One region of the Streptomyces sp. NPDC059080 genome, then DNA from elsewhere that is predicted to be linked to it. Evidence: riboswitches for the same ligand, from Rfam matches in the RefSeq annotation. Region 1 holds a riboswitch; each other region holds the start of a gene.

Region 1 (11,197 bases):
TCGCCGACGACGCGGGCGCACTTGACGTAGCCACGGTCGGGGCGCAGGCCCATCTCGTTCATCTGGTAGAGGATGCGGCGGTGCACGGGCTTCATGCCGTCCCGGGCGTCCGGCAGGGCGCGGGAGTAGATGACCGAATACGCGTACTCAAGGAAGGAACCCTGCATCTCGTCGACGACGTCGATGTCGAGGATCCTCTCCTCGAAGTCGTCCGGCGGCGGGGTCTTCGTGCTGCGGCGGGCCATCGCGGCTGCGGCTCCTTCTGCTGCGTCTACTGCCGATGTGTGGGTCGACCAGCCGTTGGTGAACAGCTGCCGGTCCGACCGGCGGGGGATCGACCGGTGAGTCTGCTGACTCCGACGCGGACCATTGTGGACCGCCCCACCGACAACGCCGGACGCGACTCCCCTCCACGGGGCCGTGGCGCATCTCCCGCCGCTCGTACGGGGGCGGCCGCACGGGAACTTCGCCAGATGCCGACGCGATTGCATACAGTGACAGGACTTCTTCGCAAGCGGATCGAAGGGACGTACATGCCCATGGGTCACACGGCCACAGAAAAAGCCGGCTCCGGCGGCCTGACAGCGACCGAGCACCGGCTGGCCAACGGCCTGCGCGTGGTGCTCTCGGAGGACCATCTGACGCCGGTGGCAGCCGTCTGCCTGTGGTACGACGTAGGTTCGCGTCACGAGGTCAAGGGCCGTACCGGCCTGGCCCACCTCTTCGAGCATCTGATGTTCCAGGGGTCCGCGCAGGTCAAGGGGAACGGCCACTTCGAGCTGGTGCAGGGTGCAGGCGGCTCGCTGAACGGCACCACCAGCTTCGAGCGCACCAACTACTTCGAGACCATGCCCGCCCATGAGCTGGAGCTGGCGCTCTGGCTGGAGGCGGACCGCATGGGCTCCCTCCTGACGGCGCTCGACGAGGAGTCCCTGGAGAACCAGCGCGACGTCGTCAAGAACGAACGCCGCCAGCGGTACGACAACGTCCCCTACGGCACGGCCTTCGAGAAGCTGACGGCCATGGCGTACCCGGAGGGCCACCCCTACCACCACACGCCCATCGGGTCGATGGCCGATCTGGACGCGGCGTCCCTGGAGGACGCGCGGGCGTTCTTCCGCACCTATTACGCGCCCAACAACGCGGTCCTGTCGGTGGTCGGCGACATCGACCCCGAGCAGACGCTCGCCTGGGTCGAGAAGTACTTCGGGTCGATCCCCTCGCACGACGGCAAGCAGCCGCCGCGCAGCGGTGCCCTGCCGGACACCGTCGGCGGCCAGCTGCGGGAGGTCATCGAGGAGGAGGTGCCCTCGCGTGCCCTGATGTCGGCCTACCGGCTGCCGCACGACGGCACCCGGGAGGCGGACGCCGCCGATCTCGCGTTGACCGTCCTGGGCGGCGGCGAGTCCTCACGCCTCTACAACCGCCTGGTGCGCCGCGACCGCAGCGCCGTCGCCGCCGGGTTCGGCCTGTTGCGGCTGGCCGGTGCGCCGTCCCTGGGCTGGCTGGACGTCAAGACGTCCGGTGGCGTGGAGGTCGCGGACATCGAGAGCGCCGTCGACGAGGAGCTGGCCCGGTTCGCCGCCGAGGGGCCGACCCCGGAGGAGATGGAGCGGGCGCAGGCCCAGCTGGAGCGCGAGTGGCTGGACCGCCTCGCGACGGTCAGCGGGCGCGCCGACGAACTGTGCCGCTACGCCGTCCTGTTCGGCGACCCGCAGCTGGCGCTGACCGCCGTGGGGCGTGTTCTGGACATCACGCCCGAGGAGGTGCACGCCGTCGCCCAGGCCCGGCTGCGCCCCGACAACCGCGCGGTGCTGGTGTACGAGCCGACCGCCGCCGACGAGAGCGCCGACAACGACGAGGAGGCGGACCGGTGAGTGACGCCACGACCCGCGAGGACCTGGCCATGAGCGAGATGACCTTCCACCCGCAGCCCCGGGGCGGGGCGCCCAAGCCGTGGGCCTTCCCGGCGCCCGAGCGCGGTGCGCTGCCCAACGGCCTGACGGTGCTGCGCAGCCACCGCCCCGGCCAGCAGGTCGTCGCCGTCGAGGTCGACATCGTCGCGCCGCTGGAGTCCGAGCCGGAGCGCCTGGACGGTGTCGCCACGATCATGGCGCGGGCGCTGTCGGAGGGCACCGACCGGCACGACGCCGAGGAATTCGCCGCCGAACTGGAGCGCTGCGGCGCCACGTTGGACGCGCACGCCGACCACCCCGGGGTGCGGGTCTCCCTGGAGGTCCCGGCCTCCCGGCTGTCGCGCGCCCTGGGGCTGCTCGCCGACGCGCTGCGCGCCCCGGCCTTCCCCGAGGGCGAGGTGGAGCGCCTGGTGCGTAACCGTCTCGACGAGATCCCGCACGAGCTGGCCAACCCGGGGCGCCGCGCCGCGATGGCGCTGTCCAAGGAGCTGTTCCCCGCGTCGTCCAGGATGTCGCGGCCCCGGCAGGGCACCGAGGAGACCGTCGGCCGCATCGACGCGGCGGCCGTCCGGGCGTTCTACGCGGCGCATCTGAGGCCCGCGGCGGCCACCGTCGTGATCGTCGGTGACTTCACCGGCATTGACGTGGACGCGGCGCTCGCCGACACGCTGGGCGCCTGGCAGGGGTCCGCCGCCGAGCCGGTCGCCGTCGCGCCGATCACCGCGGACGACACCGGCCGCGTCGTGATCGTCGATCGCCCCGGAGCGGTGCAGACGCAGCTGCTCATCGGGCGGATCGGCGCCGACCGCCACGACCGCCAGTGGCCTGCGCAGGTCCTCGGCACGTACTGCCTGGGCGGCACCCTGACGTCGCGTCTGGACCGGGTGCTGCGTGAGGAGAAGGGCTACACCTACGGGGTGCGGGCCTTCGGGCAGGTGCTGCGTTCGTCGGCGCCGGACGCGCCCGGGGGCTCCACCGGCGCCTCGATGCTGGCGATCAGCGGCTCGGTCGACACCGAGTCCACCGGTCCGGCCCTCGACGACCTGTGGAAGGTGCTGCGTACCCTCGCGGCGGAGGGGCTGACGGACGCCGAGCGGGACGTCGCCGTGCAGAACCTCGTCGGCGTCGCGCCGCTGAAGTACGAGACGGCGGCGGCGGTAGCGGGCACCCTCGCCGACCAGGTGGAGCAGCATCTGCCGGACGACTACCAGGCGCAGCTGTACGCGCGGCTGGCCGAGACCGGTACGGTCGAGGCGACCGCCGCCGTGGTCAGCGCGTTCCCGGCGGACCGGCTGGTGACGGTGCTGGTCGGTGATGCGGCGCAGATCGCCGAGCCGGTCCGGGCGCTGGGCATCGGCGAGGTGACGGTCGTCAGGGGCTGACGAGCCGGAGGAGCGGTGGCCCCGGCCGGGTCGTCACGGCGGCCCGGCACAGTGGAACAAAAGGGGATCCCGAGGGCGGAAGGCCACCCTCGGGATCCCCTTTATGTCCGGATTTGCTGGCCGCTGGTTCCGTCGCGCCGGTGTGGCGTGACGCACAATATGGCGTTTCTGTTTGCCGATTGAAAGTTGTCACGATTAGCTTCATGCGCGCTGTCCGCCAGCTGCACGCCGCAACCGCGGCATCGGACAGCCATCGCCGAGTCCCCGTACGGCGCGAGCCAGGGGAGCCGGGGACCCACACGTCCCTGGGGTGAATCGGGCGCCTCTCCGGAGGGACCCGTAGGAGACCTTCCTGCTCCGAACCCGTCAGCTAACCCGGTAGGCGAGAGGGAAGGAAAGGAACCAGCCAGCACATGGCGTTCACCCGTGCCACCGGGAAGCACCGCCGTCCGAGCCGCAGCGCCCGGACGACCCGCAACATCGCCGGCATCGCCGGTCTCGCCGCCTCCGGCGTCGTCGTCTCCGTGTCCTCTCCCGCGATGGCCGCCACGTCCGGCGCCGCGCACGACACGGGCCTGCAGCGGGCCGTCGTCCTCGGTGACGAACTCGCCGAGCGCGTCCAGGCCCAGGCCGATGCGCAGCAGGCCGTCGCCGAGACCGCCGAGGCCAAGGCGAAGGCCGAGGCCGAGGCGGAGAAGCAGGCCCGGGCCGCCAAGGCGGCGGCCGACAAGCGGCACGAGGCCGAGGTCCGCGCCGCCCGCGAGGAGGAGCGCAAGCGCCTCAACGCCTTCGTCGCCCCGATTTCCGGCTCGTACGTCTCCACCGCCTACCAGGCGTCCAGCGGACTGTGGTCCTCCGGTACGCACACCGGCATCGACTTCCACGCCGACCCCGGCACCACCGTGCACGCCGTCGGCGCGGGCACCGTCGTCGAGGCGGGGTGGGGCGGCGCGTACGGCAACAACATCGTCATCAAGATGAACGACGGCACGTACACCCAGTACGGCCACCTGTCGCAGATCGGTGTCTCGGTCGGCCAGCAGGTGATGCCCCATGAGCAGATCGGCCTGTCCGGCGCGACCGGCAACGTCACCGGCCCGCACCTGCACTTCGAGGCCCGGACCGGTCCGGACTACGGCTCGGACATCGACCCGATCTCCTACCTGCGGTCGCACGGCGTCAACGTCTGATCCATCTCGCCTCCCGGAGCCCCGGCCCGCCCTCACCGGGCGCCCGGGGCTCCGGTGCGTCCGGTGCTGTACAGCGGATGGCTGGATTTCCCGGCGGTCAGGGAAGGCTCTCACCAAAAGATCTCCATGAATGCGTGAAGGCGGTAAAGGCGCCACCACCGTCGAATAGAGTCGCCGAAAAGGCGCCGTACACCGGCGTTTTCCGGGGAGGACGGTGGAGGCGCCCACGATGACGCAAGGCCAGATTTCCGTGCAGCGCATCTCCGCGGCGATTCGCGACGACATCGTTTCCGGCGTGCTGATCCCCGGCAGCCGGCTCGTCGAGGACATTCTGGCCACCCGTTACGGCGTCTCCCGGGTGCCGGTCCGTGAGGCGTTGCGGACCCTGCAGTCCGAGGGGTTCGTCACCGCGCGACGGCACGCGGGCGCCTGCGTCGCGGCGCCCACCGTCCAGGAGGCGGCCGACCTCCTGGACCTGCGCGCGCTCCTGGAGCCGATGGGCGCCGCCCGTGCGGCGGTCCGCCGCACCGACGCGCATCTGAAGGTCTTACGGGGCGTGGTGCGGCTCGGCAGGGAGCGCGCCCGCCGCGGCTGTCCGGGCGATCTGCCCCGGTTGGACGGCTGGTTCCACGAGACGCTGGCGCGGGCGGCGGGAAATCCGGGGCTGACCGCGCTGCTGACCCAGGTGCGGCGGAAGATCGAGTGGATGTACGTCGTCGAGCTTCCGGCGCGGTATGTGGAGACCTGGGACGACCATGGTGCGGTGCTGGACGCGGTGGCCCGGGGCGACGCAGAGGCGGCGCGCGCCCTGATGGCGTCGCATGTCGCGCGGTCGCTCCCGGCGTACCGCCCGCGGCACCGTCAGCCGGCCGCGGTGCGCCATCCGCAACGTCCCGTCAGCAGCGGGCGGGTGCGTTCTTCATAGGGGCGCGGTATACGGGGCGACCGGCGGGTGGCGGGATCTGTTCGGGGAATTGCGGAAACGGGTGCCGGAAAACGCGCCATCCGGGAATTGCCGCAACCGCGTAGATGCGTATTCATGTATTCGGTCGTGCGGTGCCCGCCGGGGCTGCGGCGAATTGCGAGCGGGGGACAGGTGCCGCCCCGGGGAGCGGTGGCCGTTCCGTTGCCCGGAACGCGAAAGGCCCCGCCGCGGTGACCGTTTCCGGCCGTGACGGTGGGGCCTTTCCCCGGCTGCGGGGAGGTGGCGGCGTCCCGGTTCAGACGGTCTCCGGCAGCTCGTCGAGGCCCTCGGTGACCAGCTTCGCCAGGCGCTCCAGTGCGGCCTCCGCGCCCTCGGCGTCCGAGGCGAGCACGATCTCCTCGCCACCCTGGGCGCCCAGGCTCAGCACCGCGAGCATCGAGGCCGCGTTCACGGGGGCGCCGTCGGCCTTGGCGATCGTCACGGGAACGCCGGCGGCGGTGGCCGCACGGACGAAGATCGAGGCAGGACGGGCGTGCAGCCCCTCGGCCCAACCGACATTGACGCGGCGCTCAGCCATGGTGTTGCCCTTCAAGTCGTCACAGTTATCTAGACCAGTCTCTCGCGCGGTCGCGGGTGCTCCGGAAGCCCCACCTCCGGTGTTCCGCACCCTCGTCCGCACCTTGTCCGTACCTCGTCCGCACCTCGTCCGCACCACGTCCGGACCGGTCCGCGGGTGCCGCCCGACGACTGCCGCCAGGACGCCCGCCGCCGGCCCGGCGCCCGGCCCCGCCCGCGCGCACGAGCCGGTTGTCGGTGCCCGGCCGTACGCTGTCCGCATGCAGCAGCCGCCGGATCGCGCGTACCCGAGCCACTGGGAAGCCGATGTGGTGCTGCGCGACGGCGGCACCGCCCGGATCCGCCCGATCACCCCGGACGACGCCGAGCGCCTGGTCTCCTTCTACGAACAGGTTTCGGACGAATCGAAGTACTACCGCTTCTTCGCGCCCTATCCCCGCCTCTCCGACCGCGACGTGCACCGCTTCACCCACCACGACTACGTCGACCGGGTCGGCCTCGCCGCCACCGTGGGCGGCGAGTTCATCGCCACCGTCCGCTACGACCGGATCAACGACCGGGGTCTGCCGGCCACGGACCCGGGGGACGACCAGGCGGAGGTCGCCTTCCTGGTGCAGGACGCCCACCAGGGCCGCGGCGTCGCCTCCGCGCTGCTGGAGCACATCGCCGCCGTCGCACGGGAGCGCGGCATCCGCCGGTTCGCCGCCGAGGTCCTCCCCGCCAACTCCAAGATGATCAAGGTGTTCACGGACGCCGGGTACACCCAGCAGCGCACCTTCGAGGACGGCGTCGTCCGGCTGGAATTCGACCTCGAACCGACCGAGCAGTCCATGGCCGTGATGCGCGGCCGCGAGCAGCGCGCCGAGGCCCGCTCCATGCAGCGGCTCCTCGCCCCCGGCTCGGTCGCCGTCATCGGCACCGGCCGCACGCCCGGCGGCGTCGGCCGCACCGCCCTGCGCCATGTCCTCGACTCCGGCTTCACCGGCCGCGTCCACGCCGTCAACCGCGCCTTCCCCGAGGGGACCGACCGCCTCGACCCCGAGGGTGTCCCCGCCGTCCGCTCCCTGCGGGAGATCGACGGCCCGGTCGACCTCGCGGTCATTGCCGTCCCGGCCGACCACGTCCCCGAGGTGATCGACGACTGCGGGGAACACGGCGTCCAGGGCGTCCTGGTCCTCTCCTCCGGGTACGCCGAGGCCGGAACCGAGGGGCGCGAACGCCAGCGCGCCCTGCTGCGCCGCACCCGCTCCTACGGCATGCGCCTGATCGGCCCGAACGCCTTCGGCCTGATCAACACCGCCCCCGGCGTCCGGCTGAACGCCTCCTTCGCGCCGGTGATGCCCGCCACCGGCCGCATCGGGCTGTTCACCCAGTCCGGCGCGATCGGCATCGCCCTGCTCAGCGGCTTGCACGAGCGCGGCCCCGGGGACGGCTCGCCCGCCGGGGTCTCCACCTTCGTCTCCGCCGGAAACCGCGCCGACGCCTCCGGGAACGACCTGCTCCAGTACTGGTACGACGACCCGGACACCGACGTCGCGATCCTCTACCTCGAATCCATCGGCAACCCCCGCAAGTTCACCCGCCTCGCCCGCCGCACCGCCGCCGTCAAACCGGTCGTCGTCGCCAAGGGCGCCCGCCACCACGGCACCGCGCCCCTGGGGCACACGGTCCCCACCGTCCGCATCCCGGACAGCACCGTCGCCGCCCTGATGCGGCAGGCCGGTGTCATCCGCGTCGACACCGTCACCGAACTCCTCGACGCCGGGCTGCTGCTCGCCTCCCAGCCGCTCCCCGCGGGCGCCCGCGTCGCCGTCCTCGGCAACTCCGAGGCGCTCTCCCTCCTCGCCTACGACGCGTGCCTGACCGAGGGTCTGCGCCCGCGGCGCCCCCGGGTGCTGCCCTCCGCCGCGACCCCGCACGACTTCCACACCGCCCTCGCCGAGGAACTGGCACGCGAGGGCTGCGACGCCGTCGTGGTCACCGCGATCCCCTGGGTGGGGGAGGGCAACGCGACCGCCCCGGGGGAGGGCGAGGAACTGGCCGCGGCACTGCGCTCGGCGGCCGCCGCGGGCCCGGCCAAGCCAGTGGCCGTCGTGCATCTGGCCATGGATGCGCTCGCTACGGCGCTTGCGGCTCCGGCCGGCCCGGGGGTGCCCAAGGACGTTGTCCCGAGGGCACCCGATAATGCCCCGAGCGCGGGCCTCGGCGTCCCGGCCACCGGCCCCGCCGCCCGAGCTGCAGACCCAGATGCTCCGGCCACCGGCCCCGCGGAGCCCGCCGCCCAGGCCGGACCGGAAGCCTCCGGCGCCGGAGCCGCAGCGCCCGCCGCCTCGGCCGGACCCGAGACCCTCGCCGCAGACGACGTTCCCGTGGCCCCCACCTCGCCCACCGCGCCCTACCCGCTCGCCCGCACCCCGCTCCCCGCCTACCCCGCCGCCGAGCGCGCCGTCCGGGCCCTCGCCGAGGCCGTGCGGTACGCCGCCTGGCGCCGGGAGGTCGCCGAGCCGGGCCGGGTCCCCGCGTACGACGACATCCAGGAGGCCGCGGCCGGTGCCGACATCGCGCGGCTGCTCGACCACCTCGACCCGCCCGCCGGCCGCTCCGTTCCGCTGCCCGCCGAGGATGCCGCCGCCCTGCTCGCCCGCTACGGCATCCCCACCCAGCCGTCGCTGCCCGCCCCCGGCCCGGACGCCGCCGTCCGCGCCGCCGCCCGCCTCGGCTACCCCGTCGCCCTCAAAACCACCGCGCCCCACCTGCGCCACCGCAGCGACCTCGGCGGCATCCGCCTGGACATAGCCGACGAGGAGGACCTGCGCCGCACCTACGGCGAACTGACCGCCTCCCTCGGCACCCCGGAGGAGCTTGCGCCCGTCGTGCAGAAGATGGTGCCGCGCGGCGTCGACACGGTGGTCCGCGCCGCCATCGACCCGGCGGCCGGTGCCGTCCTCTCGTTCGGCCTGGCGGGCGCCCCCTCCCAGCTGCTGGGCGACATCGCGCACCGCCTCATCCCCGCGACCGACCGCGATGTCGACGCCCAGATCCGGTCGATCCGCGCCGCCCCCCTCCTCTTCGGCTGGCGCGGCTCCCAGCCCGTCGACACCGCCGCACTGGCCGAGGTGCTGCTGCGGGTGTCCCGGCTCGTCGACGACCACCCCGAGGTGGTGGGCGTCGACCTGGAACCGGTCGTCGTCGCCCCGCGCGGTCTGTCGGTCCTCGGGGCATCCGTCCGCCTCGCCCGCCCGCCCGCCACCACCGACCTCGGCCCCCGCCGCCTGCCCGTCTACTGACCCCCCGCGCGGCGCGGCGGGAGCCGGGCCCCGCCCCGTGTGTCCGCCGTACCAGCCCCCGCGGACCGGCTTGTCCCAGGCGTCCTGCCGCCCCCCTGTGGGCCCGTAAGATGGAGGACATGGCTAAGACCGGTACGACGACCCAGGGGCTGCGCGCGGCGATCGAGCGCAGCGGCTACTACCCGGCCCTCGTGGCCGAGGCGGTGCAGGCCGCCGTCGGCGGTGAGCCGGTCGCGGCGTACCTGGTGCACCAGGAGACGACCTTCGACGCCAACGAGGTCCGCCGCCATGTGACCGTCCTCGTCCTCACCGACACCCGCTTCATCGTCAGCCACACCGACGAGCAGGCCGCCGACGCCACCTCCCCGTCCCCGTACGCCACGACCTCCACCGAGTCCGTGAAGCTCGGGCGGATCTCCTCGGTGGTGCTCAGCCGCGTGGTGGCCAACCCGGAGTCGTACACCCCGGGCCAGTTGCCCCGCGAGGTCGTGCTCACCATCGGCTGGGGCGCCGTCGCCCGCCTCGATCTGGAGCCCGCCACCTGCGGCGACCCCAACTGCGAGGCGGATCACGGCTACACCGGCTCCTCCACCGCCGACGATCTCTCGCTGCGCGTCAGCGAGGCCGGTGACGGGCCCGACTCCGTCCGCGAGACGCTCACCTTCGCGCAGGCGCTCTCCGAGGCCACCGCGGCCACCACGAGCGCCCGCTGATGGGGTACACCGCCCCCGCCTGGCCGGAGCCCGAGCCGCTCGACCCGCTGACCGCCCCGCTGCCCCGGTACGGCACCGGCTCGCTCGCCGATCTGCTGCCCGCCGTCGTCGCAGGTCAGGGTGTGTCCGGCCCGCCGACGTCGATGGAGTTGGCCCCCGCCGACCGGGCCTGCGTCTTCCTCATCGACGGCCTCGGCTGGGAGCTGCTGCGCGCCCACCCGGATGAGGCGCCGTTCCTGACGTCCCTCCTGGACACCTCCTGCAACGGCACCGGCCGCCCGCTCACCGCCGGTTTCCCCTCCACCACCGCCACCTCCCTCGCCTCCGTCGGCACCGGCCTGCCCCCGGGCGCCCACGGCCTGCCCGGCTACACCTGCGAGGACCCGTCCTCCGGCGCGCTGATGAACCAGCTGCGCTGGCAGCCGTGGACCGACCCGTACGCCTGGCAGCCGCATCCGACGGTGTTCCAGCTGGCCGACGCCGCGGGTGTGCACACCTGCCAGGTCTCCGCGCCTCACTTCGCGCAGACCCCGCTCACCAAGATCGCGCTGAGCGGCGGCACCTTCCACGGCCGCCTCAGCGGCGAGGAACGCATGGACCTCGCCGCCGCGCAACTCGCCGCGGGCGACCGCTCGCTGGTCTACACGTACTACGCGGAGGTCGACGGCAACGGCCACCGCTACGGCGTGGACTCCGATGCCTGGCGCGGTCAGCTGATGTACGTCGACCGGCTCGCGCAGCGGCTCGCCGAACAACTCCCGCCGCGCAGCGCCCTGTACATCACCGCCGACCACGGCATGATCGACATCCCCTTCGACCCGGAGTCGCGCATCGACTTCGACGAGGACTGGGAACTGCGTGCCGGGGTCCGTCTGTTGGGCGGCGAGGGCCGCGCCCGTCATGTCTACGCCCACCCGGGAGCGGCGGACGACGTCCTCGCCGTGTGGCGGGAGGTCGTCGGCGAGCAGATGTGGGTGGCGAGCCGCGACGAGGCCATCGCGGCGGGCTGGTTCGGGCCACACATCGACGACCGGGTGCGCGGCCGCATCGGTGACGTCGTCGCCGCCGCCCACGCCGACATGGTGATCATCGCGAGCGAACGCGAGCCCGGCGAGTCGAAGATGGTCGGCATGCACGGGTCGATGACCCCCGTGGAGCAGCTCGTTCCGCTGCTGGAAGTCCGCGCCTGACCCGCGAAGCCCGCGCCT
Region 2 (11,197 bases), on a different contig from region 1:
TCGCCGGACGACGAAGCGTTCCTGGAAGGGGCGTTGTCCGACCGCAGCCGCACCGTCCGGGCCACCGCCGCCGAACTCCTCTCCACGCTCCCGGAATCCGCCTTCGCCACACGGATGGCCGCCCGCGCCCACGCCTGCGTCACCCTGCCCCCGGGATCTGCACCGCGTCCGGCCCACCCCGGGTCGGCCGATCCCTCCGGCCCGGTGCTCACCGTGACGCCACCGCGCGCCTGTGACGAGGGCATGCGGCGCGACGGCGTGGCTGCCAAGGCCCCCTCGGGCCGGGGCGAACGTGCCTGGTGGCTGGGCCAGTTGGTGGAGGCGGCGCCGCTCCACCGCTGGTCCGAGCGGTGCGGCGGACGCGGACCGGGGGACATCGTCGCCCTCCCGGTGGCCGACGGCTGGCGCACCGAACTGCACGACGCCTGGTGCCGCGCGGCGATCCGGCAACGCGACACCGCCTGGGCGCGGGCCCTGCTGAGTGCCCCCGGGTCGGCACCCCGGGGCGCCGAGGGCGCTTCCGGCGGCTCGTCCCGCGACACGGCGAAGCTGCTGACCGTCCTGCCGTCCGATGAACGCGCCGCGTGGGTGGCGGGGTTCATCGCGGCGCACGGCCTGGCCGACGCATTCCGGATGCTGGGGGTCTGCGCGGTGCCGTGGGCCGAGCCGCTGGGCCGTGCGGTGGTCGACGCTCTGGACATCGCACGGGACGCGGGCAGCTACCCCTGGAGCTTCAGCGGCGTGATGGGCCTGGCCGAACGGTGCCTGGATCCGGCCGCCGCGGACCGTCTGGACATGCTGACGGCGGTCACCGACGAACCGGAGGGCGCATCCCCGGGATCCGGCGGCTACTGGTCCGAGGCGTTCCAACGCCTCGTCGGCACCCTCCGCCTACGCGCCACCATGCTCGCCGAACTCACCGACACCTCCGGCACCGATGCCGCCGCCCCTGCTCCCAGCCCCGCACCCACACCCACACCCGTAACGGAGTGATCCCATGGCCGACGCCTTACGACGCCGGGCCCGGCGGAAGGCATACCGTCAACAGCCACCGGAACACGCCGCCTTGCCCGGAAACGGGCCACCGGCGGAGCGCACACCACCGCCCCGCCTCTGGCCGGCTCCCGGCCGCGACCGGCCCCGGCCCGTCGCTCCCTCAGGCCGACAAGGACCGCACGTTCGCGGTCACCCACTCCACGATCGAGGTGGTGGTGGCGCCCGGGGTGAAGATCTCCGCGACGCCCTGTTCCTTCAGGGGCGCGATGTCCGCCTCCGGGATGATGCCGCCGCCGAAGACCTTGATGTCGTCCGCGTCGCGCTCCTTGAGCAGCGCGATCACCTTGGCGAAGAGCGTGTTGTGGGCGCCGGAGAGGATCGACAGGCCGATGGCGTCGGCGTCCTCCTGGATGGCTGTGTCGACGATCTGCTCCGGGGTCTGGTGCAGCCCGGTGTAGATGACCTCCATACCGGCGTCGCGCAGCGCCCGCGCGATGACCTTGGCGCCCCGGTCGTGTCCGTCCAGCCCCGGCTTGGCCACCACGACGCGGATCGGCCCCGGCGTAGCGGCCGTGCCCCGGCCGTCCGTCTGCGCCTCGTCATGCCGTGCCACACCCATAACCGCCTCCAAGTCATGCACGGCACGTCGTGTGTGCCGCCGAGCCGACAACCGATCGCGCGGCCGTCCGGTCCGATGGCCGCAAGTGAACGAACGTTATCCCCAGCATCGCGCACCCGGTGGCCCCGTGACATGCGGGGAGGGGGAAATCACACGCGAACACCCCTGCCACACCCCGCCGTCCGTCCGCACCCCGCCCGGCCCCCGGCCCGCGACACCGGCGCCGCACCCCCACCGGAATGCACCCGGCATGCGCGACGCCCTTCGCCACCACCGCCACCGCCACCAAAAGGTCGACATCAAGCCATCCCTCGCCATTCCGTGGCGCGATCCCCTCATTCGATATCGCCATCGGACGGCATGCCCGGCACACACCGGATTCGTCAAGGGAATTCCGGCCTCCCGGACCCGGTCACGGCGCGTACGCCGGGTTCCACGCCCCGGCGCTCTCGAACGGGACGCCAAAAGGAGGCATGGATGCCACCGAAAGGCAGCCAAATGCCCGGCCCGGTCCCGCCCGAAACCTGGGGAAGATTGTCGGCGTCGCGTACCGCCGGGTACAGTCGCCGCTAATTCTCCTGCTGCCGAGGCGAAAGAGAAGCTGGTGGTGAACGACCGTCACCCGTCGGAGAGTCCACTCCCGACAGGCCCCGCTCCCAACGCCTCGTACGGGCACTCCCCCGCGTACAACTCCTACGGGCAGCAGCATCCCGCGGCCGGATACTCCGGTGACGACGGCGGTGATCCGCTCTTCGGTTCCCTGCCCGGCGGATACGACACCGGGCAGTACCCGACGGCCGGTTACGGCGCCGAGCCGTACGCCGCCGCCTACGAGACCGGCGCCTACGCCGCGCCCTCATACGGCACCGGCTCCCACGACACGGGTTCCTACGCCACCGGCGCGTACGATGCGGCCGCTTACGACACCGGCACGCAGCACGCCGTGACCTACGGGACCGGCTACGGCGCGGACGCACAGGGCGGCGCCTACGACCCGTACGCCCACACCGGCCACGAGACGCCCGGCACCGGCACCCGCACGTACGGCTACGACAACGGGTACGGCACGGACACCGGCACCTACCCGGCCGGCACGCATCACGCCGCCTACGCGACCGGCACCTACGGTACGAGCGGGCTCGGCACGGACGCGCCCGGCACCGGCACGTACGCCTACGACGGCGACCCCCTCGGCACCGGCTCTTTCCCCGCCGGTTCCTTTGACACCGGTCCCTCCCACGCCGGTCGCTACGACGCGCCCACCGGTGACGACGACCGGACGGCGTACGGCACCGGCGGCTACGAGGCCACCGCCACGGTCGTGCAGCCGGCCATCACCGACGACGCCGGGCACGACGCGTCCGGGCACGACGCCACCGCCGTGTGGCCGACGATCGACCAGGCGGCGACCGCGATCATCCCGGCCCAGGGCGGTCCCCCGGCCGTCGACTCCCTGCCGCACCAGCCCGCCGAACCGCCGCGGCCCGAGGCCGGATCACCGAGGTCCGGTTCGGGCGCCCGGGCCGCCGCGCTCGCCGACGCGATGACCCAGGCGACCCCGATCATCCCGTCCGACCTCGCCGACGACACCCCCGACCACGGCCGGGCCGCCTCCCCCGCGGTGCGGGGCCGGGGCCGCCGCCGGACGGCGAAGCGGTCGGCGCTGCTGACCATCGCGGTGCCCTCCGTCGCGGCCCTCGGCGTCTGCGCCGCCGCCGCGGCCACCCTCGGCAGCTTCGGCGGGGACAAGAAGGACGACGCCGCGGCGGCCGCGCCGGAGGCCGGGGGCGTCAAGCCGTCGACGGCCAACAGCAAGCTCGACACCCAGCTCGCGGGGCTCAGCGCCGGAGCCGACGACTTCGCCGGCCGGGCGAGCCGCACCCAGGAGCGCATCGACCTCAAGGCCCGGCAGGTCGCCGAGAAGAAGCGCAAGGAAGAAGAGGCGAGGCGCAAGGAGGCCGCGCGCCCGAAGTTCGTGCTGCCGGTCACACAGCACGGGCTGAGCGCGCTCTTCGGTCAGGCGGGCGTCAACTGGATGTCCGTGCACACCGGCATCGACTTCCCCGTGTTCGGCGGCACCCCTGTCATGGCCGCGACCGACGGCACCATCCGCACCCAGTGGAACTCCGCCTACGGCAACATGGCGATCGTGACGGCGCCCGACGGCACGGAGACGTGGTACTGCCACCTCAGCAGCACCAAGATCCGCTCCGGCTCCGTCAAGGCCGGCGACCAGATCGCGTACTCGGGCGACTCCGGCAACTCCACCGGCCCGCATCTGCACTTCGAGGTGCGGCCGGGCGGCGGCTCGCCGATCAACCCGCTGCCGTGGCTGCAGAGCCACGGGCTCAACCCCAACTGACGCCCGGCGCCCGCCGGTCGCTCCGGCAGGCGCCCGCGTGGTGGCCCGGCCCCCTGAAGGCCGGGCCTTTTTCACAGCTTCTCGACCGGGGCGTACCGCAGCAGCAGCCGCTTGGGCTTCTCACCACCGAAGTCGATCGTCGCCTCGGCGTTGTCCCCGCTGCCCTTGACGCCGGTGACCGTGCCGAGGCCGAAGCTGTCGTGGGTGACGCGGTCGCCGACGGCGAGCGCCACCACCGGGCGGTCGCTGCTCCGCCGGGTGGCGAACCCGCTCGGGCCCTTGGCCCGCGACGTACCGAACCCGGCGCCGACGCCGCCGCTGCCGCTGCCGCTGCCGCCGGAGCGCATCCCGCCCATGGTCGCGGACGGCGTCGCCGGTCCGGTGCGCCGCCAGTCGACATACGTCGCGGGGATCTCCTCCAGGAACCGCGACGGCGGGTTGTACGACGGCTGGCCCCAGGCGCTGCGCATCGTGGCGCGGGTGAGGTAAAGGCGCTCGCGGGCGCGGGTGATGCCGACGTAGGCGAGGCGGCGCTCCTCCTCCAGCTCCTTGGCCTGGCCGAGCGCACGCATGTGCGGGAAGACGCCGTCCTCCATGCCGGTGAGGAAGACGACCGGGAACTCCAGGCCCTTGGCGGTGTGCAGGGTCATGAGGGTGACGACGCCGCTGCCGTCCTCGTCCTCGTCGGGGATCTGGTCGGAGTCGGCGACCAGCGCGACCTGCTCCAGGAAGTCGGCGAGCGTGCCGCCGGAGACGGGCTCCTCCGCGTCCGCGTCCTCCGCGGCGGGTCCGGCCACGCGGTCCTGCTCGAACTCCAGGGCCACGGCGGCGAGTTCCTGGAGGTTCTCGATACGGGTCTCGTCCTGCGGGTCGGAGGAGGACTGCAGCTCGGCGAGGTATCCGGTGCGTTCCAGGACCGCTTCGAGGACGGTGGCCGGTCCGGCGCCGGATTCGACGATGGTGCGCAGCTCTTCCATCAGGGTGTTGAAGCGCCGGACGGCGTTGGCGGAGCGGGCGGCCATGCCGTACGCCTCGTCGACGCGGCGCAGCGCCTGCGGGAAGCTGATCTTCTCGCGGAGCGACAGGGCGTCGATCATCGCCTCGGCGCGGTCGCCGATGCCGCGCTTGGGGACGTTGAGGATCCGGCGGAGGGGGACGGTGTCCTCCGGGTTCGCGAGCACCCGCAGGTACGCGAGGATGTCGCGGACCTCCTTGCGCTCGTAGAAGCGGACACCGCCGACGACCTTGTAGGGCAGCCCGACGCGGATGAGGATTTCCTCGAAGACGCGGGACTGGGCGTTGGTGCGGTAGAAGATCGCGACGTCCGAGGCGCGGGCGTCCCCGGAGTCGGTGAGGCGGTCGATCTCCTCGGCGACGAACTGGGCCTCGTCGTGCTCGGTGTCGGCGACGTACCCGGTGATGCGGGGGCCCTCGCCGGCTTCGGTCCAGAGGTTCTTGGGGCGGCGGTTCTCGTTGCGCTCGATGACGGCGTTGGCGGCGGAGAGGATCGTCTGGGTGGAGCGGTAGTTCTGCTCCAGGAGGATCGTCGTGGCGTCCGGGTAGTCCTCCTCGAACTGGAGGATGTTGCGGATCGTGGCGCCGCGGAAGGCGTAGATCGACTGGTCGGCGTCGCCGACGACGCACAGCTCGGCGGCGAACTCGGCCGGGCCGACCAGCTCGCGGACGAGGGTGTACTGCGCGTGGTTGGTGTCCTGGTACTCGTCGACCATGACGTGGCGGAAGCGGCGGCGGTAGTGGGCCGCGACGTCCGGGAACGCCTGGAGGAGGTTGACGGTCGTCATGATGATGTCGTCGAAGTCCAGGGCGTTGGCCTCGCGCAGCCGCGCCTGGTAGAGCGCGTACGCCTGGGCAAGGGTCTTCTCGAAACCGTCGGCGGCCTGTCCGGCGAAGGTCTCCTCGTCGATGAGCTCGTTCTTGAGGTGGGAGACCTTGGCGCTGAAGGACTTGGGCGGGAACCGCTTGGGGTCGAGATCCAGATCGCGGCAGACCAGGGCCATCAGGCGCTTGGAGTCGGCGGCGTCGTAGATCGAGAACGACGAGGTGAAGCCGAGGTGCTTGGACTCGCGGCGCAGGATGCGGACGCAGGCGCTGTGGAAGGTGGAGACCCACATGGCGTGGGCCCGGGGGCCGACCAGCTCCTCGACGCGCTCCTTCATCTCCCCGGCGGCCTTGTTGGTGAAGGTGATCGCGAGAATCTGGCCGGGGTGGACGCCACGGGCGGCGAGCAGATGCGCGATGCGGTGGGTGAGCACACGGGTCTTGCCGGAACCGGCTCCGGCGACGATCAGCAGCGGGCCGCCGGAGTGCGCCACGGCGGCCTTCTGGGCGTCGTTCAGCCCCTCCAGGAGTGTGGCCGGGTCGACGGCGGGGCGGGCGGCGCCGTCGCGGTAGTGCGCGTCCCGGGGCACGGGGGCGTCGAACCTGCCGCTGAAGAGGTCGTGCGGGACCTCCTCCGGGGCCGGGCCGTGCTCGTCCTCGGGAGGCGGCGGGGGCTCCTCGTCCTTGGAGGCGAGGTCCGCCAGGAAGTTGTCGTCAAAGAGGCTGCTCATCGCCCACCGAGTCTAGGCCGCCCCACTGACAGTCGGCCCCGGAGTCGCGGAAGTGCCGGAAAGAAGGGCGTTCCGCCCTCGCCGCCCGTGAATCCGGCATTCGACGCAGAAGCCCCGCCCTGCCCACGCGAACGTCACCTCATGCACACAGGTCACAGAAGGTTTCGGGCAATTCGAACATCTGCCTTCACAGGAGCCACACGAGTTGGCTAGGTTCACGCTCGGGCTGCCCGCATCCCGCGGACGACAGCGTCCGCACGGGCCGCCTCCGCCGAGTCCGGCCCTGCCCCACGGCACCCGGAGCCGGGGACCCACCAGCACCACCGGGGTGAATCGGTCGGTACGGCCGCCGCGCGCGGACGTACGGACCGTAGGGCCAGCCTTCCGTCTGCGACACCGCCCGAACCCGACAGCTAACCCGGTAGGCGGTCCACGGAAGGAGTCGTCGGCCTTGCCGTCGCACCGCAAGCCGCGTACCCGCGTCCTCACCTCGCCCGGCAGCCGCCGGACGGCCGCCGGTCTGACGACCGCGGCCCTCGCCACGGTCACCCTGCTGTCACAGTCGGCCGAGGCGTCCCCCCGCTCCCCGAAGCCGACCGTCGAAGAGGTCAAGAAGAAGGTCGACACCCTCTACCGCCAGGCGGAGGTCGCGACCCAGAAGTACAACGGCGTCAAGGAGCACGTCGACGAGCGGCGGGCGGAGGTCAGCGACCTCCAGGACGCCGCGGCGCGCCGCACCGGGAAGCTCAACGAGGCCCGCCGGGAGCTGGGCACCTTCGCCGCCGCGCAGTACCGCGGCGGCGGTATGAACCCGACGGCGCAGCTGATGTTCTCCAAGGACCCGCAGCAGTTCGCCGACCGCAGCCACCTGATGGAGCGGCTGACCGGGCGGCAGCAACAGGCCGTCGACGCCTACCAGGAGCAGCAGGCCGCCGCCGCCCACCAGCGGGCCGAGGCTTCCCGCAGCCTGGAGCGCCTCCAGGAGTCGCAGACCGCGCTGGCCGACTCCAAGCGGACGGTCCAGGGCAAGCTGACCGAGGCCCGGCAGCTGCTCTCCGAGCTGACCGCCGCGGAGAAGGCGCGCCTGGCGGCGCTGGAGCGCAAGAAGGAGGAAGAGGCCCGGCGCAAGGCCGAGGAGGAGGCTCAGAAGCAGCACGAGCAGCCCGGTGGCGGGACGGACACCGGCTCCCCCGGTACGGCCGACCCCGGCCAGGGCGGCGGACCGGCCGACGGTTCGTACCGTACGAAGGCCGAGAAGGCGCTCGCGTTCGCCCGCGCCCAGATGGGCAAGCCGTACGTCTGGGGCGCCACCGGCCCCAACTCCTACGACTGCTCCGGGCTGACGCAGGCCGCGTGGAAGGCGGCCGGGGTGAGCCTGCCGCGCACGACGTGGGACCAGGTGAAGGTCGGCCAGCGCGTCGCCACCACGGATCTCGCCCCCGGTGACCTGGTGTTCTTCTACAACGACATCAGCCACGTCGGGATGTACATCGGCGACGGCAAGATGATCCACGCCCCGAAGCCGGGCGCCAGCGTGCGCATCGAGTCGATCTACTACATGCCGATCTACGGGAGTGTCCGCCCGGCGTGACGCCCCTCCGGGAGACCGTCACACCGCGTGGCCTCCCGGGACACGGCTCCGGCCCGGCCCCCTTGGTGAGGGGCCGGGCCGGAGGCGTACGCGGGGTGTGCCGGGGGCGCGGGGGACATTGCCGCGCGCCCCGGTCGGGCTCAGGTCCAGAGCACCGCGATGAAGATGTTGACCATGGTGAGCAGGCCGACCGTGCCGAACAGCGGCTTGGCGATGCTCTCCTCGTCCCGCTTGACGTAGACCAGACCCAGGATGACGACCAGGACGGCCAGCTTGATGCCGATCTTGATGTTGTCGACCGGGCTGCCCTGGGCCTGGTTCAGGCCGACCAGCGCGATGCCGGTGACCAGCATCGTCAGCGCACCGTGCAGCATCGCGGGCACGAACCGGGCGGTGCCCGCGCTCATCGCCTTCATCTGCGTGAGAAAGCCCCCCAGCAGGGAGGCGATACCGATGATGTGCAAGCCGACGAAGATATTGATTACTACGTCCATAGTGCGGATCGTAACGGTCTCCCCCCTACCTCCTTCCGGGGGCCCGGTGGTGGGCGTTCATGGCCGGTCTGCGGCCTGTCCGCGGGGTGGGGGCGGCTCTAGGGTGCGGCGCATGGATCGTGCTGAGGGGGCCTGCCGGGGGTGTGACCCGGCCGGTCTCGCGCGGGTCGCCGGTGTCTGGGCGCGGGGGTGGGCGCGGGCCCGTGCGACGCCGGCGCCGCGGGTGGTCCCGGGCGGCTTCCGCATCGAGGTCGGCCATCCGCGGCACGCCGCGCGGTACGTCCTCCCCGCCGCCGACCCCGCGGTGCTGCGCGCACTGGCCCGTACGGTGACGACGCCGGACATCTGGCTCAAAATCTGCGCGCCCCGCGCGGAGGTCGCACCGCTGCTCACCGCCGCCTGGCAGTACGACGAACCGCAGTACCTCATGACGGCCACACTGCCGCCGGATCCCCCGGCCGCCGCGCCACCGTCCGGCTACCGCCTCGGCACCGAGGAGTGCGACGGGATCATGGACGTACGGGTATGGGCCACAGGGACGGCCGACCGGCCCGCCGCGAGCGGCCGGACCGCGCTCACCGGCGGCGTGGACGGCACCCCGGTGTCCGCCGTCCACGACATGATCGGAACGGAGCCGGAACACCGCCGCCGGGGCCTGGGCCGCCTGGTGATGGCGGCGCTCACCGCCCACGCCGTCCGACGGGGCGCCACCGAGGGCGTGCTCGTCGCCAGCCCGCCCGGCCGGGAGCTGTACACGGCCCTGGGCTGGCACCTACGTTCTCCGGTTACGGCGGTGGTGCGGAAGGGGTGAGTGGGGTGAGAAGGGTGACGCGGGCGAGGCCGATGTCGCGTGGGCCGGGGCCCGGCGGCCCTCGGGGCGGCCCCCGTGGCGGGCGCGTCGGCCCCCCGGCCGTCAGCCCTTGATCTCCCGCCCCAGCCACCGGAAGATCTCGGGGACCTGTGCGCGCCACACCGCGCTCGTGTGGCCACCGGCGTCCGCGCCGATCCGCTGGACGGTCACCGTGGTCGGCCGCCGGGCCTGCCGCCGCAGTCCGAGACCGGCCTCGTAGCCGTCGCCGGACGCGCCGGAGAGGTAGAGCGCGGTGTGCGGCGGGCGGCCGGCCAGGTTGGCCTCCCGCAGCTGGTGCAGCGGGTTGCTCTCGATCCGCAGCTTCGGGTCCCTACCGGCGAGCGAGGTGGCCTCGCCCGCCGGGTCGTTGTACCCGGACATGCCGACCGCCGCGCGGTACCGGTCGGGGTGGGCCAAGGCGAGCCTGGTCGCGCAGTGCGCCCCGGCGGAGTACCCGGCCAGCGCCCAGGAGTCGGGGCGGTCCCCGGCCCGGAAGGTTTCGGTGATCATCTGGCGTACGTCGACGGTCAGCCAGCTGTCGGCGTTGACCTTGCCGGGGATGTTGACGCATCCCGTGTCGGCGCCTTGGTAGATGTTGGTGCGCGGCGCGACCAGGATGAACGGCTCGATCTCCCCGCGCTCCATCAGCGGCTGGAGCTGGCGGCCGGCCGCCAGCGTGCCGAACCAGGACTTGGCCGAGCCGGGGTAGCCGGGCAGCAGCTCGACCACCGGGAACTTCTTGGTGCGATACGCCGGGTCGTGGTACTGCGGCGGCAGCCAGACGTACACCTCACCGCTGACGCCGGAGATACGGCCCTGGAGGTCCGTGACCTGCACGCCCGGGCCGACCACCGGGTCGTCGGCGGGGCGGAACGGCTGGGCCCGGCGGGGTTCGTCGGAGATCTGCCGACCGCCCAGCCCGTCGGGACCGAGGTCACGGGCCGCCTCGATGTGGCTACCGGTGCCGAGGAGGTCGTCCCAGGTGTCGTAGAGGTTGTTGGCGTTGTTGACCAGCACGAAGACCATGGTGATGGCGGTGGCCTGGGCGAACAGCAGCATGACCAGACGGAGCGCGCCGCGCACCAGACGCGGCCCGGCTATCCGGCTCCAGAGCGCCAGTGGCAGGACGATCGCGACGACCAGCAACAGGAGCGAGGTGAGGAAGAAGGGCGTGCCCGTCAGGCTCATCGGGATCTCGCTTCCAGGACGTGTACATGATCAACGGGGTGGTGGCCGCGCCGACGGCAGCGAGCCTCTCCTCGCCTTTAGATGGCGTTACACGACGTCCTGGTTGCCCCTCTTCGCGGGCTTCTTTCCTCCTTTTGCTGGATGGATCACCGGGCTTTTGCTGGATGGGTCACCGGGCGTGACGGGGGCCTCTCCGGCGGTGAGCCGGGAGCCCTCAAGTGGTGCACCTGAGGCCCCGGCTCCCTCCGGTGGTACGCCGGCCCCGGCCGCGTGTCACACCAGGCGGCGGGCGGCGGCCCAGCGGGTCAGCTCGTGGCGGTTGGAGAGCTGGAGCTTGCGCAGCACCGCTGAGACATGCGACTCCACGGTCTTGACGGAGATGAAGAGCTGTTTGGCGATCTCCTTGTACGCATAGCCGCGGGCGATCAGCCGCAGTACCTCGCGCTCCCGCTGGGTGAGGCGGTCCATGTCCTCGTCCACCGGCGGGGCATCCGTCGAGGCGAACGCGTCGAGGACGAACCCGGCCA
Region 3 (6,505 bases), on a different contig from region 1:
TCCTCGGCGCCCGTGCGGTCCATGATCGCGAGGAGGACGAGGGAGCCCGCGGCGATGACGTCGACGCGGCCGGGGTGGATGACCGGGATCGCGGCGCGTTCGGCGTGGGTGGAGGTGACCAGGCGGTCGGTGATCTCCGCGACGCGGGCGCGGGAGACGCGGGCGTGGTGGACGGCCGTCGAGTCGTAGTGGTCGAGGCCGAGGGCGATGGCGGCGACGGTGGTGACCGAACCGGCCAGGCCGACGAGGGTGGCGGCCTCGCGGAGCGGGACGGCGGCCTCGGCCTCGTCGAGGGCGGCGGCCGCGTCGGCTCTGATCGCGGCGATCCGGTCGGGGGACGGCGGGTCGCTGATCTCGCCGTCGCGCACCAGGTGCCGCTCGGTCATCCGCACGCAGCCTATGTCGACGGAGCGGGCGGCGCGGACGGCGCCGTCACCGAGGACGAACTCGGTGGAACCGCCGCCGATGTCCACGACGAGGTACGGGCGGGCGAAGCCCGCCCGTCGCCCGCCACCACCCTTCCCGGGAAGGCGCTCCGCACCTGCAGCCTCCATGCCGGTCAGCTCGCGGGTGGCGCCGGTGAAGGAGAACTCCGCCTCCTGGTCGCCGGTGATGACCTCGGGCTCGACGCCGAGGATGTCCACCACGCCGCGGACGAAGTCGTCGCGGTTCTCGGCGTCGCGGGAGGCGGACGTCGCCACGAACCGGGTGCGCTCCGCGCCCAGCTCCGCGATGACCGCGGCGTACTCACGGCAGGCGGCGAAGGTCCGCTCCAGCGCCTCGGGCGCGAGCCGCCCGGTGCGGTCCACGCCCTGGCCGAGGCGGACGATCTGCATCCGGCGGTCCAGCTCCGTCAGCTCACCGGTGGCCGGGTCGACGTCGGCGACCAGCAGGCGGATGGAGTTGGTACCGCAGTCGACGGCGGCGACCCGGGTCATTCGGCGTCTCCTTCGGCGGCGGCGGTGTCCTGGCAGGGCGTGACGCACGGGCCCTTGCGCCACCACTCGGGCAGCATCGCGAGCGCCTCGTCGCCCAGTGGGTTGACGCCGGGACCGGTCGCGAGGGAGTGGCCGACGAGGACGTGCAGGCACTTGACGCGGTCCGGCATGCCACCGGCGCTGGGGAAGCCCTGGAGGACCTCGATGGCGTCGCGGCGGCGGATGTAGTCCTCGTGGGCGGCGCGGTAGGCGGCGGCCAGCTCGGGGTCGGTCGCCAGCCGCTCGGTCATCTCCTTCATCACGCCGTTGGCCTCCAGCGTGCCGATGGCGGAGGCCGCGCGCGGGCACGTCAGGTAGTACAGCGTCGGGAACGGCGTGCCGTCCTCCAGGCGCGGGGCCGTCTCGACGACATCCGGCTGGCCGCAGGGGCAGCGGTGGGCGATGGCCCGCAGGCCACGCGGCGGGCGGCCCAGCTGCCCCTTGAAGGCGGCGATGTCCGCGGCGGTGGGCTCGGTGGGCTCGGTCTGGGGCGGAGGCGTGTCCATGTGCGCTTTCGGTGGGATCTTCGGTGGGATCTTCGGTGAGCTTTCGGCCGCGGACGGGCGGACGCGGAGGGTGCCGTCGCGTCGCCGCCCGCGGGTCGGGCAGGTCGGATCAGGCGGTGCCGGGCAGCCGGACCGGGGTGCGGCGCGTCACCGGTCGGCCGTGTCGACGTCGGCCCAGAGGTTCTCGTACCAGGGGCTTCCGGCCGCTCCCGCGCCGTCGCGCCGAGCACCGTCGTCGGCGCGCGATCCGTCCTGGACGATATAACCCGTCTCGCCGGGGCGGACGAAGTGCAGATGCAGCCGGGCCTGCTGCTCGACGTGGGCGGGATCGCGCCAGCGGGACTTCTCGTCGCGCAGCCGGTCCAGCGCCTCGGCCGCCTCCTGGGCCTTGCGGCGCTGGTCGGCGATGTCGGAGCGCTGCGAGACGTACTGCCGTATCGGGTAGGCCAGGGCCACGACGAGGGAGCACATGACGAGGGCCAGCAGGGCGGCCCGTCCGGTGAGGCGGTTGCGGCGGGGGCGCCGGACGCGCTGGACGCGGGCCACCGCCTGTTCGCCGAGCGCCTTGAGCCGGGTCGCGGTCGAGAACCGGTCCGCGGACACGTCGCCTCCCCTGTTGGCCGACTGTCATGGAGTTCGTACGCTCCCGCCGGGCGGGGCCGTTCGGAAGCGCAGCCGTCCCCGGCAACGGTACGGGACCGTCGCCGGGGACGAACGCAGGCCGTGACGGCGGGTGGCCCGCCCACGGCCGGGCGGAGCGGGGCGCACCCTCGCCGGGGGAAATCAGCCCTTGCTGTGCTTACTGGTTCGCAGAGCGCTGTGCTTACTGGTTCGCAGAGCGCTGTGCTTACTGGTTCGCAGAGCGAAACCGCGGGAAGGCCGAACGGCCGGCGTAGACCGCCGCGTCGTCCAGGATCTCCTCGATGCGCAGCAGCTGGTTGTACTTGGCGACGCGCTCGGAGCGGGCCGGGGCGCCGGTCTTGATCTGGCCGCAGTTGGTGGCGACGGCCAGGTCGGCGATGGTGACGTCCTCGGTCTCGCCGGAGCGGTGCGACATCATGCACTTGAAGCCGTTGCGCTGGGCCAGCTCGACGGCGTCCAGCGTCTCGGTGAGCGAACCGATCTGGTTGACCTTCACCAGAAGGGCGTTGGCGGAGCCCTCCTCGATGCCGCGGGCCAGGCGCTCGGGGTTGGTGACGAAGAGGTCGTCGCCGACGAGCTGGACCTTGGCGCCGAGCTTGTCGGTGATGACCTTCCAGCCGGCCCAGTCGTCCTCGAACAGCGGGTCCTCGATGGAGACCAGCGGGTAGGCCGCGACCAGCTCCTCGTAGTACTCCGTCATCTCGGCGGCGGAGCGGTCCTTGCCCTCGAACTGGTACGTGCCGTCCTTGTAGAACTCGGAGGCGGCGACGTCCAGGGCGAGCGCGATGTCCTGGCCGGGGGCGTAACCGGCCTCCTTGATGGCCTCCAGGATGAGGTCGAGGGCCTCACGGTTGGAGCCGAGGTTGGGGGCGAAGCCGCCCTCGTCGCCAAGGCCGGTGGCCAGGCCCTTGCTCTTCAGGACCTTCTTGAGGGTGTGGTAGACCTCGGCGCCCCAGCGCAGCGCCTCGGAGAAGGACTCCGCGCCGATCGGGGCGATCATGAATTCCTGGATGTCGACGTTGGAGTCGGCGTGCGACCCGCCGTTCAGGATGTTCATCATCGGGACGGGCAGGACGTGCGCGTTCGGGCCGCCGAGGTAGCGGAACAGCGGCAGGTCGCTGGCCTCGGAGGCGGCGTGCGCGACGGCGAGGGAGACGCCGAGGATGGCGTTGGCGCCCAGCGAGCCCTTGTTGTCAGTGGCGTCCAGGTCGAACATGGCCTGGTCGATGAGGCGCTGCTCGGTGGCGTCGTAGCCGACCAGCTCCGGGCCGATCTGCTCGATGACGGCGAGGACGGCCTTCTCGACGCCCTTGCCCTGGTAGCGGTTGGGGTCCCCGTCGCGCAGTTCGACGGCCTCGAAGGCGCCGGTGGAGGCACCGGACGGGACGGCGGCCCGGCCGGTGGAGCCGTCGTCGAGGCCGACCTCGACCTCGACCGTGGGATTACCTCGCGAGTCGAGAATTTCGCGGGCTACGACGACGTCGATGGACGGCACGTTGTCTCCTTCATGGGTGTCTGGAGTTCTGCGGCACGAGCCTAACGGCCCCCGGGACTTCCACTCGCTCCCGGCCCGCGCAGCGGGCCGAAAGGTGCCTCGGACGCCGGGTGCCGGACATTCGGCAACGAAGGCCGCGGAACGGAAAAGCGGCTGATAAGGGGCGGGCACGACGCTGTGTCCGGCACCAGGGTACGGAACGGCGAAACCCCGCCTCGGCGCGCGGAGGGCGGCATCGGCGGTGAGCCGGTGCCGCCCCGGGGACGTGCGCGCCGGGCGGGGCATCCCGTGGGGAAGGTCCGCGGGTGAGCGGGGGCTCCCGGGCGGGGCCGTGGCCCGCGGGGTCCGGGCGGGCGGCGCCGCCTCCCGGTCCGGTGTGCCGCACGTGCCGCCGTACGCATGGGCGCGGTGGACCGGGAGGGGCGGGGAGCCCGGGGTGCGGGGCGGTGGGCGGGCCCCGCGCGGGGATCAGACGTGGAGCTTCTGGCCCGGGAAGATGAGGTTCGGGTTGGAGCCGATGACGGACTTGTTGTCCGCGTAGACCGACTTCCAGTTCTTGCCGTGCGCCTTGGCGATCTTGGCCAGGGTGTCGCCGGACTTCACGGTGTAGTTGCCGTGGCCCATGGCGTGGTGCTGGGGCGCCGGGGTGGTGTGCTGCTGCGGGGCCTGCCGCTGCGGGGCGGCCTTGGGCTGCGCGGCCCGCTGCTGCGACGCCTGCTGCTGCGGGGCGGCCTTGGTGGTGGAGCCCGTGTTCAGGTCGGGGGACGGGCCGCCGGCGGTGAGGTTGCCGGCACCGGCGCAGGACCAGGCGCCCGGGCCCTGGATGGCGAGGAGCTTCTCGGCGGCCTGGATCTGCTGGGCCTTGGTGGCCAGGTCGGCGCGCGGGGCGAACTGCTTGCCGCCGGCCGCCGCCCAGCTGGACAGGGAGAACTGCAGGCCGCCGTAGTAGCCGTTGCCGGTGTTGATCGACCAGTTGCCGCCGGACTCGCACTGGGCGACGGAGTCCCAGGTGGAGACCGAGGCGGCGGAGGCGGAGGTGGCGCCCATCAGCGGGACGGCCACGGCGGCACCGGCGACACCGGCGAGGGTGGCGACGCGGACGGCCTTGGAGGGGCGACGGTGCTTGGCCTTGTTCATCAGCATGTTTTCGTTTTCCTCACCGACGCCTACGAGGTGAGCTGTCGGGTTCGGGCGGTGTGGATTGCCCGGCCGTGTGTTCCTCACACACGGCTTCACCCCAAGCCGGTTGACCCGCTTTCACGGGCGGGACCGGCACTTACCTTGGGTCCCCCGCTCCTGCCTTCGGCGCTTGCGCGTCGACCACCTTCGCCCACCGGCAGGATTCGGCGTGTGAACGAAGGGCCCGCTTTGGCGAGCGATGCCGACCGTAAACAGAACCCCCCGCGTCGTTCAAACCCCACTTTCTGGGCACAGTTGACCGCCAACGACCGCAGAGGGCGCATATTTCCGCAGGTAGGACATGGTGTGGAGGCGAAGGGCAGGTCGCGACGCCACGGATGTCAACGAGAGCCATGTCTCACTTTCGCCAAAAGGGGCAAAGCAGTTCATCTCCCTCGATCAGTGGCCCAGATCGAGGAGTTGGCCTGGGCGGATGAGGTCCGGGTCGTCGCCGATGACGTCCTCGTTGCGCTCGTACAGCGCGGGCCAGCCGCCCGGCAGCTCACGCGCCTCGACGATGGCTGACAGGTTGTCACCGGGGCGCACGGTGTACGCGCCCTCGCCCGGGTCCGTCCGCTCGCCGCCCCGCGAGGCGTGCCGCCCCGGGGCGCGTTCGCCGTCCCCGTCGGCGTCACTGCCGCCGCGGTGGCGCCCGGAGCCGTCCCCGTCCGCCGGGGGCGTCGTACGGGACGGGTGCGAGGGCCCGGACGGGGTGGAGGCGTGGCCGGACGGGTCGCCCGACGGGCCGGGCCTGCCGGGCCTCCCCGAGCCTTCGGGCGCCTCCGGGGAGTCGGTGGTGCCGGGCGTGCCGGGCGAGGCGGACGGGGCGGGGGCGCCGGACGGGTCCGGCTGACCCTTCGGGGCGGACGGGTCGGCGGTGTCCTGGTCCGGGTCGTCGGGGGTCGGGGTTCCGTCCTGACCGGTGTCCGCGCCCGTACCGGTGTCCGTGCCCGTACCGGTGTCCGTGCCCGTGCCGGTGTCCGTGCCCGTGCCGGTGTCCGTGCCCGCGCCAGTGTCCGTGCCAGTGTCGCCGCCGTCCGCGGCGGCGGGCGGGGTGGTGACGGTGCCGCCGGGGTCGACGTCGGGGGTTCTGCCGCCCTTGGTGAGTCCGGCGCCGGCCGCGCAGCGCGGCCAGGCGTCCGGGCCGCGGTCGGCGAGGATCGCCTGGGCCACGGCTATCTGCTGGGCGCGGCTGGCCAGGTCGGGGCGGGCCGCGTACTCCAGCCCGCCGTGGTCGCGCCACATGTCGAGGGTGAGCTGGAGCCCGCCGTAGAAGCCGTTGCCGGAGGCGCTGGACCAGATGCCGCCGGACTCGCACTGGGCGACGCGGTCCCAGGTGGTGGCGTCGGCGGCGTGGGCGGCGCCCGCGCCGAGGAGGGGCAGGGCGAGGCCCGCGCCGGTCACACCCGCCGTGACAAAGAGGGCCGGTGCCTGGCGGGGGCGACGGTGCCTGCCGTTGCCGGTGCGCATGCGATTGCCTTTCGAGCGGCGGTTGAGTTGTCCGCCCCGACGACCCGGCCCGGCCGCCGGGATCCGGTACGGCCGTCCACCGGGCAGTGGAGCGCTTGTCCGGTGGCAAGGTAGCCGGGCTCACGGGGCGTCACAAGCCGGTGTAGCGGAGATCACGCGTAGGTCACGTGACTGATGGAGCGTCAACTTCCGGGCCGTGGGCGGCCGTCCGCGCCGGTGGACGGCGTGTCGTCAGG

Evidence for each region. Region 1 has a riboswitch for cyclic di-AMP ahead of ACFWWQ_RS05260 (M23 family metallopeptidase). Riboswitches for the same ligand answer to the same signal wherever they lie in the genome.
Region 2: linked by a shared signal. The riboswitch ahead of ACFWWQ_RS24070 (NlpC/P60 family protein) and the one ahead of ACFWWQ_RS05260 (M23 family metallopeptidase) in region 1 are both predicted to bind cyclic di-AMP.
Region 3: linked by a shared signal. The riboswitch ahead of ACFWWQ_RS27280 (transglycosylase family protein) and the one ahead of ACFWWQ_RS05260 (M23 family metallopeptidase) in region 1 are both predicted to bind cyclic di-AMP.

The regions. Positions count from the first base shown of each region.
Region 1 covers NZ_JBHYGX010000005.1:38,206-49,402, forward strand. Annotated here, with positions in the region: gene ACFWWQ_RS05245 (DNA topoisomerase (ATP-hydrolyzing) subunit A) at 1-245, opposite strand, end outside; gene ACFWWQ_RS05250 (M16 family metallopeptidase) at 540-1,877, shown strand; gene ACFWWQ_RS05255 (M16 family metallopeptidase) at 1,916-3,298, shown strand; cyclic di-AMP (ydaO/yuaA leader) riboswitch at 3,543-3,698, shown strand; gene ACFWWQ_RS05260 (M23 family metallopeptidase) at 3,712-4,488, shown strand; gene ACFWWQ_RS05265 (GntR family transcriptional regulator) at 4,718-5,413, shown strand; gene ACFWWQ_RS05270 (HPr family phosphocarrier protein) at 5,709-5,990, opposite strand; gene ACFWWQ_RS05275 (GNAT family N-acetyltransferase) at 6,250-9,276, shown strand; gene ACFWWQ_RS05280 (DUF5998 family protein) at 9,396-9,989, shown strand; gene ACFWWQ_RS05285 (alkaline phosphatase family protein) at 9,989-11,179, shown strand.
Region 2 covers NZ_JBHYGX010000038.1:27,059-38,255, forward strand. Annotated here, with positions in the region: gene ACFWWQ_RS24050 (DUF5691 domain-containing protein) at 1-993, shown strand, start outside; gene ACFWWQ_RS24055 (cobalamin B12-binding domain-containing protein) at 1,157-1,615, opposite strand; gene ACFWWQ_RS24060 (peptidoglycan DD-metalloendopeptidase family protein) at 2,223-3,977, shown strand; gene pcrA (DNA helicase PcrA) at 4,049-6,547, opposite strand; cyclic di-AMP (ydaO/yuaA leader) riboswitch at 6,807-6,991, shown strand; gene ACFWWQ_RS24070 (NlpC/P60 family protein) at 6,999-8,138, shown strand; gene ACFWWQ_RS24075 (hypothetical protein) at 8,279-8,632, opposite strand; gene ACFWWQ_RS24080 (GNAT family N-acetyltransferase) at 8,745-9,443, shown strand; gene ACFWWQ_RS24085 (alpha/beta hydrolase) at 9,546-10,670, opposite strand; gene ACFWWQ_RS24090 (LuxR C-terminal-related transcriptional regulator) at 10,944-11,197, opposite strand, start outside.
Region 3 covers NZ_JBHYGX010000054.1:595-7,099, reverse strand. Annotated here, with positions in the region: gene ACFWWQ_RS27300 (exopolyphosphatase) at 1-938, opposite strand, end outside; gene ACFWWQ_RS27295 (DUF501 domain-containing protein) at 935-1,483, opposite strand; gene ACFWWQ_RS27290 (septum formation initiator family protein) at 1,631-2,086, opposite strand; gene eno (phosphopyruvate hydratase) at 2,331-3,620, opposite strand; gene ACFWWQ_RS27280 (transglycosylase family protein) at 4,089-4,763, opposite strand; cyclic di-AMP (ydaO/yuaA leader) riboswitch at 4,769-4,979, opposite strand; gene ACFWWQ_RS27275 (transglycosylase family protein) at 5,199-6,269, opposite strand; partial or broken gene ACFWWQ_RS27270 (cytochrome P450) at 6,501-6,505, opposite strand, start outside.